One region of the Enterococcus avium genome, then DNA from elsewhere that is predicted to be linked to it. Evidence: predicted binding sites of a transcription regulator. Region 1 holds the regulator's gene; the other holds the start of a gene.

Region 1 (5,244 bases):
TCTTTCTGTCATATTGCTATTACTCCTATTTAATCGCTGTTGGGTCTAAATGATAAAAACCTGTATCCATTCCTCGACCAACAGGATGATATTTTTGAATTTCTTGTTGAGCGTTGTCAACCATCGCATCATCCCAAGAATTCGTTTCTATTGCTGCCTTAGCCTCTGCAAAAACTTTAGCAATCGCCACAAAATTCGCTCCAGGTGTAAACAAACCATCTAATTTCCATGTTTGATAACCTGCTTGATTAAGCTCTGACAATTCCTTAATCAAATTCAAATCATTATCAGCAAAAATATGTGTGCCATGCTGATCCTCGTAAATCGAATAATGTGTTTCTGCCTTTTTGGGTTCCGAAATAAACAATCCACGTTCCTTAGAAGTACTTTCCGATTGTTTCGTATAATTGAAATAATTATCTAGTAACGGGCGTTTTGATTGATGAATACAAGTAGCACCATAAACCAAAACTTCCACTGGAACTTCGACGTGTTGACTCAAACGCTGCATTTCTTCAAAAGGGACTTCGCGAGCCAACACCGCACCAACTGCTCCTTTTTTCTGCCAAAAATTGATTTGTCGTGCATTGGTAACTAAAGTCTCCGCATCATAAATGTATGGCAAATCGTATTCCTGCAATAAATAAATCACACCCGTATCACCAACAACTACGTGATCTGGCTTTACATCTGCCAAAAAGGCTAAATATTCTGGTATCTTCTTCATCTTATCAGGATGCATGATACCATTTATAGCAACGTTCACTTTTTTCCCATTGGCGTGCGCCAAATCAATCAAAGCCTTTTGTTCTTCACGAGAAAAAGAGTAGGGCAGTCGTAATCCAAAATCCTCTTCTCCTATGTATAGTGTATCCACTCCGACAGCTAATAATTCTTCAGCTTGCGCCATTGATTCTGCTGTCGCAATTAGTTCGATCATGGTATGTCCTCCTTTTAGACTTTCTCATACTATCATAGCTACAAAAAGTTTCCAACTGATGACAAAAAAAGAGAATGACGTTAAAACATCATTCCCAAGTTTTTTAAACTTTTTCTGGTATTTTTTCTTCTTTTGGATTTTTAACAGTTAATGTAATCTTGCCTTTGCTAGCCCCAATAGTCACTGTATCTCCCAACTGAATTTGACCAGATAAGAGTGCCTCAGCTAAGCGGTCTTCAATTTCTTTTTGCAATGCCCGACGAATTGGCCGTGCCCCATATTCAGGATCAAATCCAACTTTTCCAATAACATCATAAGCTGCCGATGTAATCTTCACTTTGATTTCATGCTCCTTCATACGATCTAAAACAGCACGACTCATGATTTTTACAATCTCATGAATTTGTTCTTGATCTAATGATTTGAACACTACAGTTTCATCAATCCGATTGAGAAATTCTGGACGGAAAGCCTTTTTCAATTCTTCTAGAATTCGTTTTTCCATCATTGCATGATCTTTACTGATATCCTTCACATTGAAACCAACATTTTTTTCTTCACGAATTTCCGTCGCTCCAATGTTAGAAGTCATAATTAAGATCGTATTACGGAAATCAACTTTCCGACCCTTCGAATCTGTTAAATGACCATCATCTAAGACTTGTAAAAGAATATTGAAAACATCTGGATGAGCTTTTTCCACTTCATCTAACAAAATAACTGAATAAGGTTTCTGACGAATTTTTTCGGTTAATTGTCCACCTTCTTCATATCCTACGTAACCAGGAGGCGATCCGATTAAACGACTCGTACTATATTTCTCCATATATTCAGACATATCGACTCGAATCAATGCTTCCTCACTGCCAAACATTGCTTCAGCCAGTGCCTTCGCCAATTCTGTCTTACCGACACCAGTTGGTCCTAAAAACATAAAAGAGCCAATCGGACGATTTGGATCTTTCAATCCACTGCGCGCTCGACGAATCGCCCGCGAGATAGCTTTAACAGCTTCCTCTTGACCAACAACTCGTTTATGCAGAACTTTTTCTAAATCTAACAGTCGTTGACTTTCTTTTTTCTCTAATTGCTGTAGCGGCACACCTGTCCATTGAGAAACGACTGCTGCAACATCTTCGTCAGTAACCTGATCAATATAGCCGTTTTCTTGCTTAGCAGCTTTAATTTTAGCTTGCTCCAATGTTTCAGATAATTGTTTTTCCCGTAAACGTAAACGAGCCGCCGATTCAAAGTCTTGATTTTGAATCGCCTTTTCTTTTTCTATTACTAAATCTTGAATTTCGTCTTCTAACTCAGTAAGCTCAGAAACTTCATCAGTCGAATCTAAACGAACTTTTGCAGAAGATTCATCCATCAAATCAATTGCTTTATCTGGTAATTGACGCGAGTTGATATATCGAACGGATAAAGATACTGCCGCATGCAGAGCCTCATCAGTAATTTCAACTCCATGATGATCCTCATAACGAGGACGTAAGCCTTTCAATATCTCTTCCGCTTCCTCCGGTGTTGGTTCTTCCACTTGCACTCTAGCAAAACGGCGCTCCAAAGCAGAATCTTTTTCAATATACTTTTGATATTCATCTAACGTTGTTGCACCAATTGTTTGCAATTCACCGCGAGCCAACGCAGGCTTTAAAATATTTGAAGCATCAATTGCCCCTTCAGCACCACCGGCACCAATCAAAGTATGCAGTTCATCAATAAATAGAATAATTTGGCCATCATGATAAATTTCATCAATTACTTTTTTCAAGCGATCTTCGAATTCTCCACGATATTTCGTTCCAGCCACCAAGGCACCCATATCAAGCATCATCAGACGTTTCCCACGCATATCTTCTGGTACATCTCCAGAAATAATTCGTTGAGCTAGCCCTTCAACAATTGCTGTTTTACCAACACCTGGCTCTCCAACTAACACCGGATTATTTTTAGTTCGACGACTTAAAATTTGAACTACGCGGCGAACCTCACTATCTCGACCTACCACTGGATCCAGTCGCTTTTCCCGTGCTAATTTTGTTAAATCCCGAGCCAATCCATCTAAAGTTGGTGTTCCTTGTGAATTGCTTTGTACAGGTTTCGCTGGTGCTTTTCGTCTACTGCCAGTTCCTTGATTTCCATTCGTTGTTTCATTTACACCCATCTTCTTTAATAGAAGTTGACGCATCTTAGGCAAACTAAGTCCTAAATTAACTAAAATATGAGAAGCTAAGATTTCATCATCTCGTAATAGCCCTAATAATACATGTTCGGTTCCAACCAATTTTGCATTGAAGCGTTTAGCTTCATCATCAGCAAAAATTAAAATTTGCTTTGCTCTAGGAGAATAGGGTAGATAACCGCCTTCAGGATAAGACTTAACTGATCCGTATCCAGTCATATGCTCGATTTCTTCACGGATATCATTTTCGTTTGAATTCATTTGGCGCAGTGTTTTGCCTGCTATCCCTTGTTGTTCAATCACTAAAGCCAGTAATAAATGCTCCGAACCAACCGAGCGGTGTTTAAAGTATTTAGCTTCTTGTTGTGCAATAGCCAGCACGGCTTTTGCGCGTTCTGTATACAGCTGATCCATATTCCTCACTCCTTTTTCTCATAACTTAAACGTTCTAAAAATCCGTGAAGAATTCTTGAACGTAGTCTATTTTCAATTTGACTGATACCAAGAACATTCTTCGATACCGCACTCAACATCAAATTACCTTCTTTTTCAGTAATAATTTCTTCTTCAAATAATTTTTGAATAATTCCAAAAGCATTTGTTTCAGATATTTCACTTCCAAAAGACTCCATTAATTGCTTCAAAAAATAATGTTGATCAGAAATCTTAACTTTACTTATTCGGATATAACCACCGCCACCTCGCTTACTTTCAACTAAATAACCCCGTTGAAAAGTAAAACGCGTGTTGATTACATAATTTATCTGAGAAGGCACGCAATTAAACAACTGCGCCATCTCTGCTCTGCGGATCTCGATGATTTCACTATTCTCCAAAATATCTTTCAAGTAAGACTCGATCAAATCAGAGGTATTTCTGCTCATAATATCGCCTCCTATTGACTATTCCTGACCATAATTATAGCGAATTTAGAGCATGAAATAAAGAAGAACGCCTTTCTTTAAATTAGGATAAAAAAAAAGAAGGCATTCACCTTCTTTTTGATCGGGAAGACAGGATTCGAACCTGCGACCCCTTGGTCCCAAACCAAGTGCTCTACCAAGCTGAGCTACTTCCCGATAAACAAAAAAACTACGCGCCCAAGAGGAGTCGAACCCCTAACCTTTTGATCCGTAGTCAAACACTCTATCCAGTTGAGCTATGGGCGCATGTTCATATTATGCCGAGGACCGGAATCGAACCGGTACGGTGATCACTCACCGCAGGATTTTAAGTCCTGTGCGTCTGCCAGTTCCGCCACCCCGGCGTTCTTCCCTGGTCTTCAGGAAAGCGGAAAACGGGGTTCGAACCCGCGACCCCCACCTTGGCAAGGTGGTGCTCTACCACTGAGCTATTTCCGCACGATGCCGGCTAAAGGACTTGAACCCTCGACCCTCTGATTACAAATCAGATGCTCTACCAACTGAGCTAAGCCGGCAACTACAAAAAAATAAAATGCGGGTGAAGGGACTTGAACCCCCACGCCGTAAGGCGCTAGATCCTAAATCTAGTGCGTCTGCCAATTCCGCCACACCCGCATATACTTATGAGCCGTACTGGGCTCGAACCAGTGACCCTCTGATTAAAAGTCAGATGCTCTACCAACTGAGCTAACGGCTCAAATGGAGGTTAACGGGATCGAACCGCTGACCCTCTGCTTGTAAGGCAGATGCTCTCCCAGCTGAGCTAAACCTCCATGAGTTCGCGTGGCGACGTCCTAATCTCACAAGGGGCAACCCCTCACTACAATCGGCGCTAAGAAGCTTAACTTCTGTGTTCGACATGGGAACAGGTGTATCCTTCTCGCTATCGCCACCACACTAGTATTTAATTGAGTAAACGTCGTTCACTCAAAACTGGATCAGAAACATTCTAACAACCGTGAATCAATTTTTGGTTAAGTCCTCGATCGATTAGTATCAGTCCGCTCCGTACATCACTGCACTTCCACTCCTGACCTATCTACCTGATCTTCTCTCAGGGATCTTACTTTCTTAAAGAAATGGGAAATCTCATCTTGAGGTGGGCTTCACACTTAGATGCTTTCAGCGTTTATCCCTTCCCTACATAGCTACCCAGCGATGCCTCTGGCGAGACAACTGGTACACCAGCGGTA
Region 2 (5,244 bases), 1.6 Mb from region 1:
AGTTTTACCGACACCAGTTGGTCCTAAAAATAGAAATGATCCGAGCGGACGATTTGGATCCTGCAGACCAGCACGCGAACGTAACACTGCATCACTTACTGCATCCACAGCCTCATCTTGACCGATTACACGTTTATGGAGTGTGCTGTTTAAACTTAAAAGTTTTTCACGTTCACCTTCTACCAGCTTGGTTACGGGAATTCCAGTTAGACGTCCTACTACTTGAGCAATCTCGTTTTCTGTCACGGATTCCTGTACCATCTTGATGTCACTCTTTTTATTTTTTTCTTCTAAATCAGCTAATTCCTTTTCTAACTTTGGAATCGTGCCATGTCGAAGAACAGCAGCTCGCTCTAAGTCATAATTATTTTCCGCGTCTTCTAACTCATGTTTTGCTTGGTCGAGCTCAGCCCGTTTATTTGAAACAACATTGACTTCTTCCTTCTCCGTTTCCCATTGCAACTTCATCGCATTGGTTTCTTCCCGAAGGTCCGCCAATTCTTCCTGCAAGTTTTCTAGACGCTTCTTGCTTGCATCGTCGCTTTCCTTCTTCAAAGCCGCCTCTTCAATTTCCAACTGCATCAATCGACGAGTCACTTGATCCAGCTCAGTCGGCATCGAATTCATTTCCACGCGAATGCTAGCGCTGGCTTCGTCGATTAAATCAATCGCCTTATCTGGCAAAAAGCGGTCAGTAATGTAGCGATCTGACAATGTTGCCGCTGCTACTAGAGCATTGTCATGAATATTTACTCCATGATGAATTTCAAAACGCTCTTTCAATCCACGCAAAATACTAATCGTATCCTCAACGGTCGGCTCCTTAACTAGCACCTTTTGGAAACGACGCTCCAATGCTTTATCCTTTTCCATATATTGACGGTACTCATCTAGTGTCGTAGCACCGATTAAGTGCAATTCTCCACGAGCCAGCATTGGTTTTAAAAGATTTCCGGCGTCCATGCTGCCTTCTGTTTTACCGGCACCTACAATGTTATGAATTTCGTCAATGAACAGTAGAATTCGTCCATCTGATTTTTTGACTTCCTTTAAAACGGCTTTAAGTCGTTCTTCAAATTCTCCACGGAATTTGGCTCCAGCAATCAATGAACCCATGTCTAAGGAAAAGACTGTTTTGTCTTTTAGATTTTCTGGTACATCTTTACGTACGATCCGTTGAGCTAGACCTTCGACGATCGCTGTTTTACCAACACCAGGTTCTCCGATTAATACAGGATTGTTCTTAGTCTTCCGCGAAAGGATGCGGATAACGTCACGAATTTCCTCATCGCGACCAATAATCGGATCTTGTTTGCCGTTTTTAACCTGTTGAACTAAGTCCACGCCATATTTCTCTAAAGCTTTATATGTTTCTTCTTGATTTTGTGAGGTCACTCGATCCCCTCCTCGCATATCTTCAATATTTTTTTGTACTTCTTTTTCATTTAATCCTTGCTGATTCAAATATTTCGTCAAGGAGTAATTTTTTAATTTCATTAAGGCTAGAATAACGATCTCCGTTGATAAGAAATCATCATTAAATTTTTCACGTAACTGGTCAGCTTCATTTAATAGATTGAAAAGATTCTGACTGATATTTTGTCCGTATTGAACATTTCCACCGCTAACGGTCGGATATTCATCTAATACTTTATCAACTTCACGTTCGAACTGATCCACATCAATTCCAGCATCCGTATAAAAATTGCGCCCAAAGTGATTTGGCTGTAAAAATATTTTCCAAACATGAGCAATATCAATTTCTTGATGATGTCTTGTCACTGCAATTTGCTGAGCTTCAGCGATTGCTTCTTGTAACGTTGTCGTCATTTTCTCGATATTCATAAGCATACCTCCGACATTAATAGTAGTTTACATTCATTAGTATATAACTTTGGTCAGTAAAGGTCAAACAAATTGTCCTTCAATATTAAAGTTTATTATTATGAAGAAAAACAAAATAATGCTACAATTCTTTCATTAATAGAAAGAGAGTGATTCAATGATTTCACGCGTGATTGGCTTCGAAAAAGGGTTCAAACTTTCGAGTGGAAACCATTTTGAAACATATGAAGTCATGCTTCCTAAATTAAATAAAACGGATCTTGTCGTTAAAAATATGGCTACTTCTATCAACCCAGTTGACACAAAATTAAGACAAACAGGTAAAGGAACACCCCAGCCTCATGTCTTAGGCTTTGACAGTGTTGGCGTTGTGACCCAATTAGGCAGCGAAGTAAAGCATCTTGAAGTCGGGGACCGCGTCCTTTTCGCAGGTACTACTAAAAGATACGGCAGCTATAGCGAAAGTCAGGTTGTCGATTCTCGGATCGTCGCAAAATTACCTCATGACGTTTCGGCCGATGAAGCTGCTGCTATGCCATTAACCTTTATCACCGCATATGAAATGCTTTTTGAAAAAATGGATTTGGTGCCCAAAGAGAATCAAAATAGCGGAGCAATCCTAATCATCAATGGTGCTGGCGGGGTTGGTTCTGTTGCCACCCAACTTGCAAAATGGGCGGGCCTAACCGTTATTACGACTGCTTCTCGCAAAGAAAGCAAGGAATGGTCAGAAAAGATGGGCGCCGACCATATTATCAATCATCATAAGGATTTGACTAAACAACTTAAAAAGATCGGCTATCATTCGTTACCTTACATTCTGATTCTTCATTCTACTGATCGTTATTTTGAAGAAATGAGCGAATTATTGGAACCATTCGGTCATCTTGGTTCCATCGTAGAATCCAGTAAAGACTTAAATTTAGCAAAACTCAAAAATAAATCCGGTAGCTTTGATTGGGAGTATATGTTTGCTAAAACCGATTATAACCATAATATAGCTTCACAGGGGGCCATTTTGGAGCTCCTAGTACGACTGCTACAAGAAAAAAAGATCAAGAGTACCCTGACAAAAATCATTCCGGGGTTCACACCTGAGGTTTTCTATCAGGCTCATCAAATTATTGAAGAAGACGACATGATTGGAAAATTGGTTGTCCATTTTTAAATCGAGTAGAGGGGAAAGCCAACTGACCTTCCGCCCCTCTCACACCACCGTACGTACGGACCCGTATACGGCGGTTCAATAAGTTGAGTGTACGAACTGGTACTTCAAGGAGATGTCCTCATATCCTTGGTGGGCCAGTTCTTTGTCTGTTAATGATCGATGAAGAATATGACTTTTGGAGACTGACCAAATACCTTTTCTTGTATTTGACCATTCATACGCTTTCGCTTTATCGATCCCTAAACGAATCAGATTTTTCCTTTTGGTTCTCGGATTCTTCCATTGTTTCCAAATATATTGTCTGATTCTTCGCTTCAACCAACCGTTTAACTCCCTCATGAATTCTTTCATCTCACCAATTCCATAGTAGTTGATCCAACCAGTCATTAGTTGCTTGATTTCTTTTAAAATAAGTTGGATACTTCTTCCACGGTTTCTTTTAGTGAGTTGTTTGAGCTTGCTTTTCACACGCTGTTTTGCTTTTGCGTGAGGGCGAATTTTAATACCTTTCTTTGTTGGCAGAATGCAGAATCCAAGAAACTTTCGTTTCAATGGGCTTCCTACCGCACTCTTTTCTCGATTTACCGTCAACTTTAGTTGTTCTTCGAGAAATTGAATGGATTTCTTCATCACACGCTGTCCTGCTCGTTTGCTTCTAACATAGATATTGCAGTAAGTAGCCCAAGGGAACCTCCCCCTTAGGCCCTCTCAGAACCGGACGTGAACCTCTCAGCTCATCCGGCTCCCATTATCCAGCCGATGGTAATATTCCAATTTTCCAATGCGCGAATAAATTTCTTTCTCGCTTGGCGATTTCCCCTAACCAATGTTCCGCTTTTCTTCGTGCTTGTCGCTTTTTATATTTACGACGAACCCACTTCACGAGACATTGGTTGATGTAGCGCAGTAGACTGTACATTTCTGATTTATAGAATTTCATGTAATAGTTCATCCATCCTTGAATTTTACTATTGAACATATTCGCTAAATCCTCTAGCTTTTTGTCCGCTTTTAATTGTAATCGCCAATTCCTTACCTCTTTGCGAATCGCCTTTTTCGCTTTATCTGATACAGCCGGAAGAAAATTTGTGAAGCATTTTCCATATTTATTCTTGGCGCCTCTAGGTCTAAACGTAAAGCCCAGGAAATCGAATGTCGTTATCGGATAGTTCCCCATCCTATCACTATCTCTGCAGTAAACAATCTTTGTCTTATCAGGATGTAACTCCAAACCAAAGATTCTAAACCGTTCTTCCAATCTTTTCTTCAGATATTTCGCTTGCTTTAGGGATACACAATGAGTAATACCATCATCGGCATATCTAGCCCACTGTATATTAGGAAATTCTTTTTCCATGAAGTCATCAAACGTATAATGAAGAAACAAGTTCGCTAGAACTGGACTGATTACACCACCTTGCGGTGTCCCGGCTTTTCTCGAAACAGTCGAACCATCTTCCCTCTGGAAAGGTGCTTTTAACCATCTTTCCACATATAGGATAATCCACTTCTCTTGAGTGTACCTTTTTACCATTTCAATTAGATAGTCATGTCTGATATTGTCAAATAGTCCTTTAATATCAAATTCCAGTACCCAATCTCTTTTCCAGCATCTAACTCTTGTTTTCTCTATTGCCTGGATTGCCGACTTATTCGGCCGATAGCCATAAGAATCCTCATAAAACAATCGTTCTACTACAGGTTCAAAATACATCTTCGCTACCATCTGTGCAATCCTATCTTCAACTGTTGGAATCCCAAGTACTCTCAGCCCACCACTCTTTTTAGGAATGGATACTGCCTTTACCGGTTTTGGGAAATAACTTCCCGATGATAATCGATTCCACAGTTTGTATAGATTATCTTTCAGCTTATATTCATAAGCCTCAATTGATTCTTCATCTACTCCAAAAGTTCCTTTATTGGCTTTTACTTTTAGAAATGCTTGGTAAACTGCTTGTTTTGAAATATTGTATGACTTTGTTTCTTGCATAAGTTCCTCCTCCTTAAAGTTGACTTATCCTTGAAACTGGATAACTCAGGTTCTTCGCTCCACTCTCGTTACAAGAGCTTCTTCACTACTACAACCCAATCTGCCCCCATGACTGCATCGGTACTCTTTTCTTGCGGGGCTTCCGCTTGAAATACTCCCTTGACATCAGCCCGTGGGTTCCCACGTTCCATATAGACGCCTATGTTATGTTCATGCCACCTTTATGCCGCCCGCCGCC

Evidence for each region. Region 1 encodes CtsR, which represses protease genes until heat stress. Its sites were predicted from a motif close to TTGGTCAAAAAAGGTCAAANA; they were not measured.
Region 2: clpB (ATP-dependent chaperone ClpB) is a predicted target of CtsR. The motif match lies at 1,895-1,915, and genes of this name have one in related genera.

The regions. Positions count from the first base shown of each region.
Region 1 is NZ_NBSL01000002.1:2,662,525-2,667,768, reverse strand. Features, by position in the region: gene AUF14_RS13415 (peptidase U32 family protein) at 1-12, opposite strand, end outside; gene AUF14_RS13410 (peptidase U32 family protein) at 26-940, opposite strand; gene AUF14_RS13405 (ATP-dependent Clp protease ATP-binding subunit) at 1,044-3,542, opposite strand; gene AUF14_RS13400 (CtsR family transcriptional regulator) at 3,548-4,015, opposite strand; tRNA gene AUF14_RS13395 (tRNA-Pro) at 4,134-4,207, opposite strand; tRNA gene AUF14_RS13390 (tRNA-Arg) at 4,224-4,297, opposite strand; tRNA gene AUF14_RS13385 (tRNA-Leu) at 4,310-4,395, opposite strand; tRNA gene AUF14_RS13380 (tRNA-Gly) at 4,418-4,489, opposite strand; tRNA gene AUF14_RS13375 (tRNA-Thr) at 4,494-4,566, opposite strand; tRNA gene AUF14_RS13370 (tRNA-Leu) at 4,585-4,666, opposite strand; tRNA gene AUF14_RS13365 (tRNA-Lys) at 4,676-4,748, opposite strand; tRNA gene AUF14_RS13360 (tRNA-Val) at 4,752-4,824, opposite strand; rRNA gene rrf (5S ribosomal RNA) at 4,833-4,948, opposite strand; rRNA gene AUF14_RS13350 (23S ribosomal RNA) at 5,022-5,244, opposite strand, start outside.
Region 2 is NZ_NBSL01000002.1:1,038,833-1,044,076, reverse strand. Features, by position in the region: gene clpB (ATP-dependent chaperone ClpB) at 1-1,845, opposite strand, end outside; gene AUF14_RS05445 (zinc-binding alcohol dehydrogenase family protein) at 2,003-3,013, shown strand; gene AUF14_RS05440 (group II intron maturase-specific domain-containing protein) at 3,089-3,643, opposite strand; gene ltrA (group II intron reverse transcriptase/maturase) at 3,762-5,006, opposite strand; gene AUF14_RS23095 (hypothetical protein) at 5,075-5,197, opposite strand.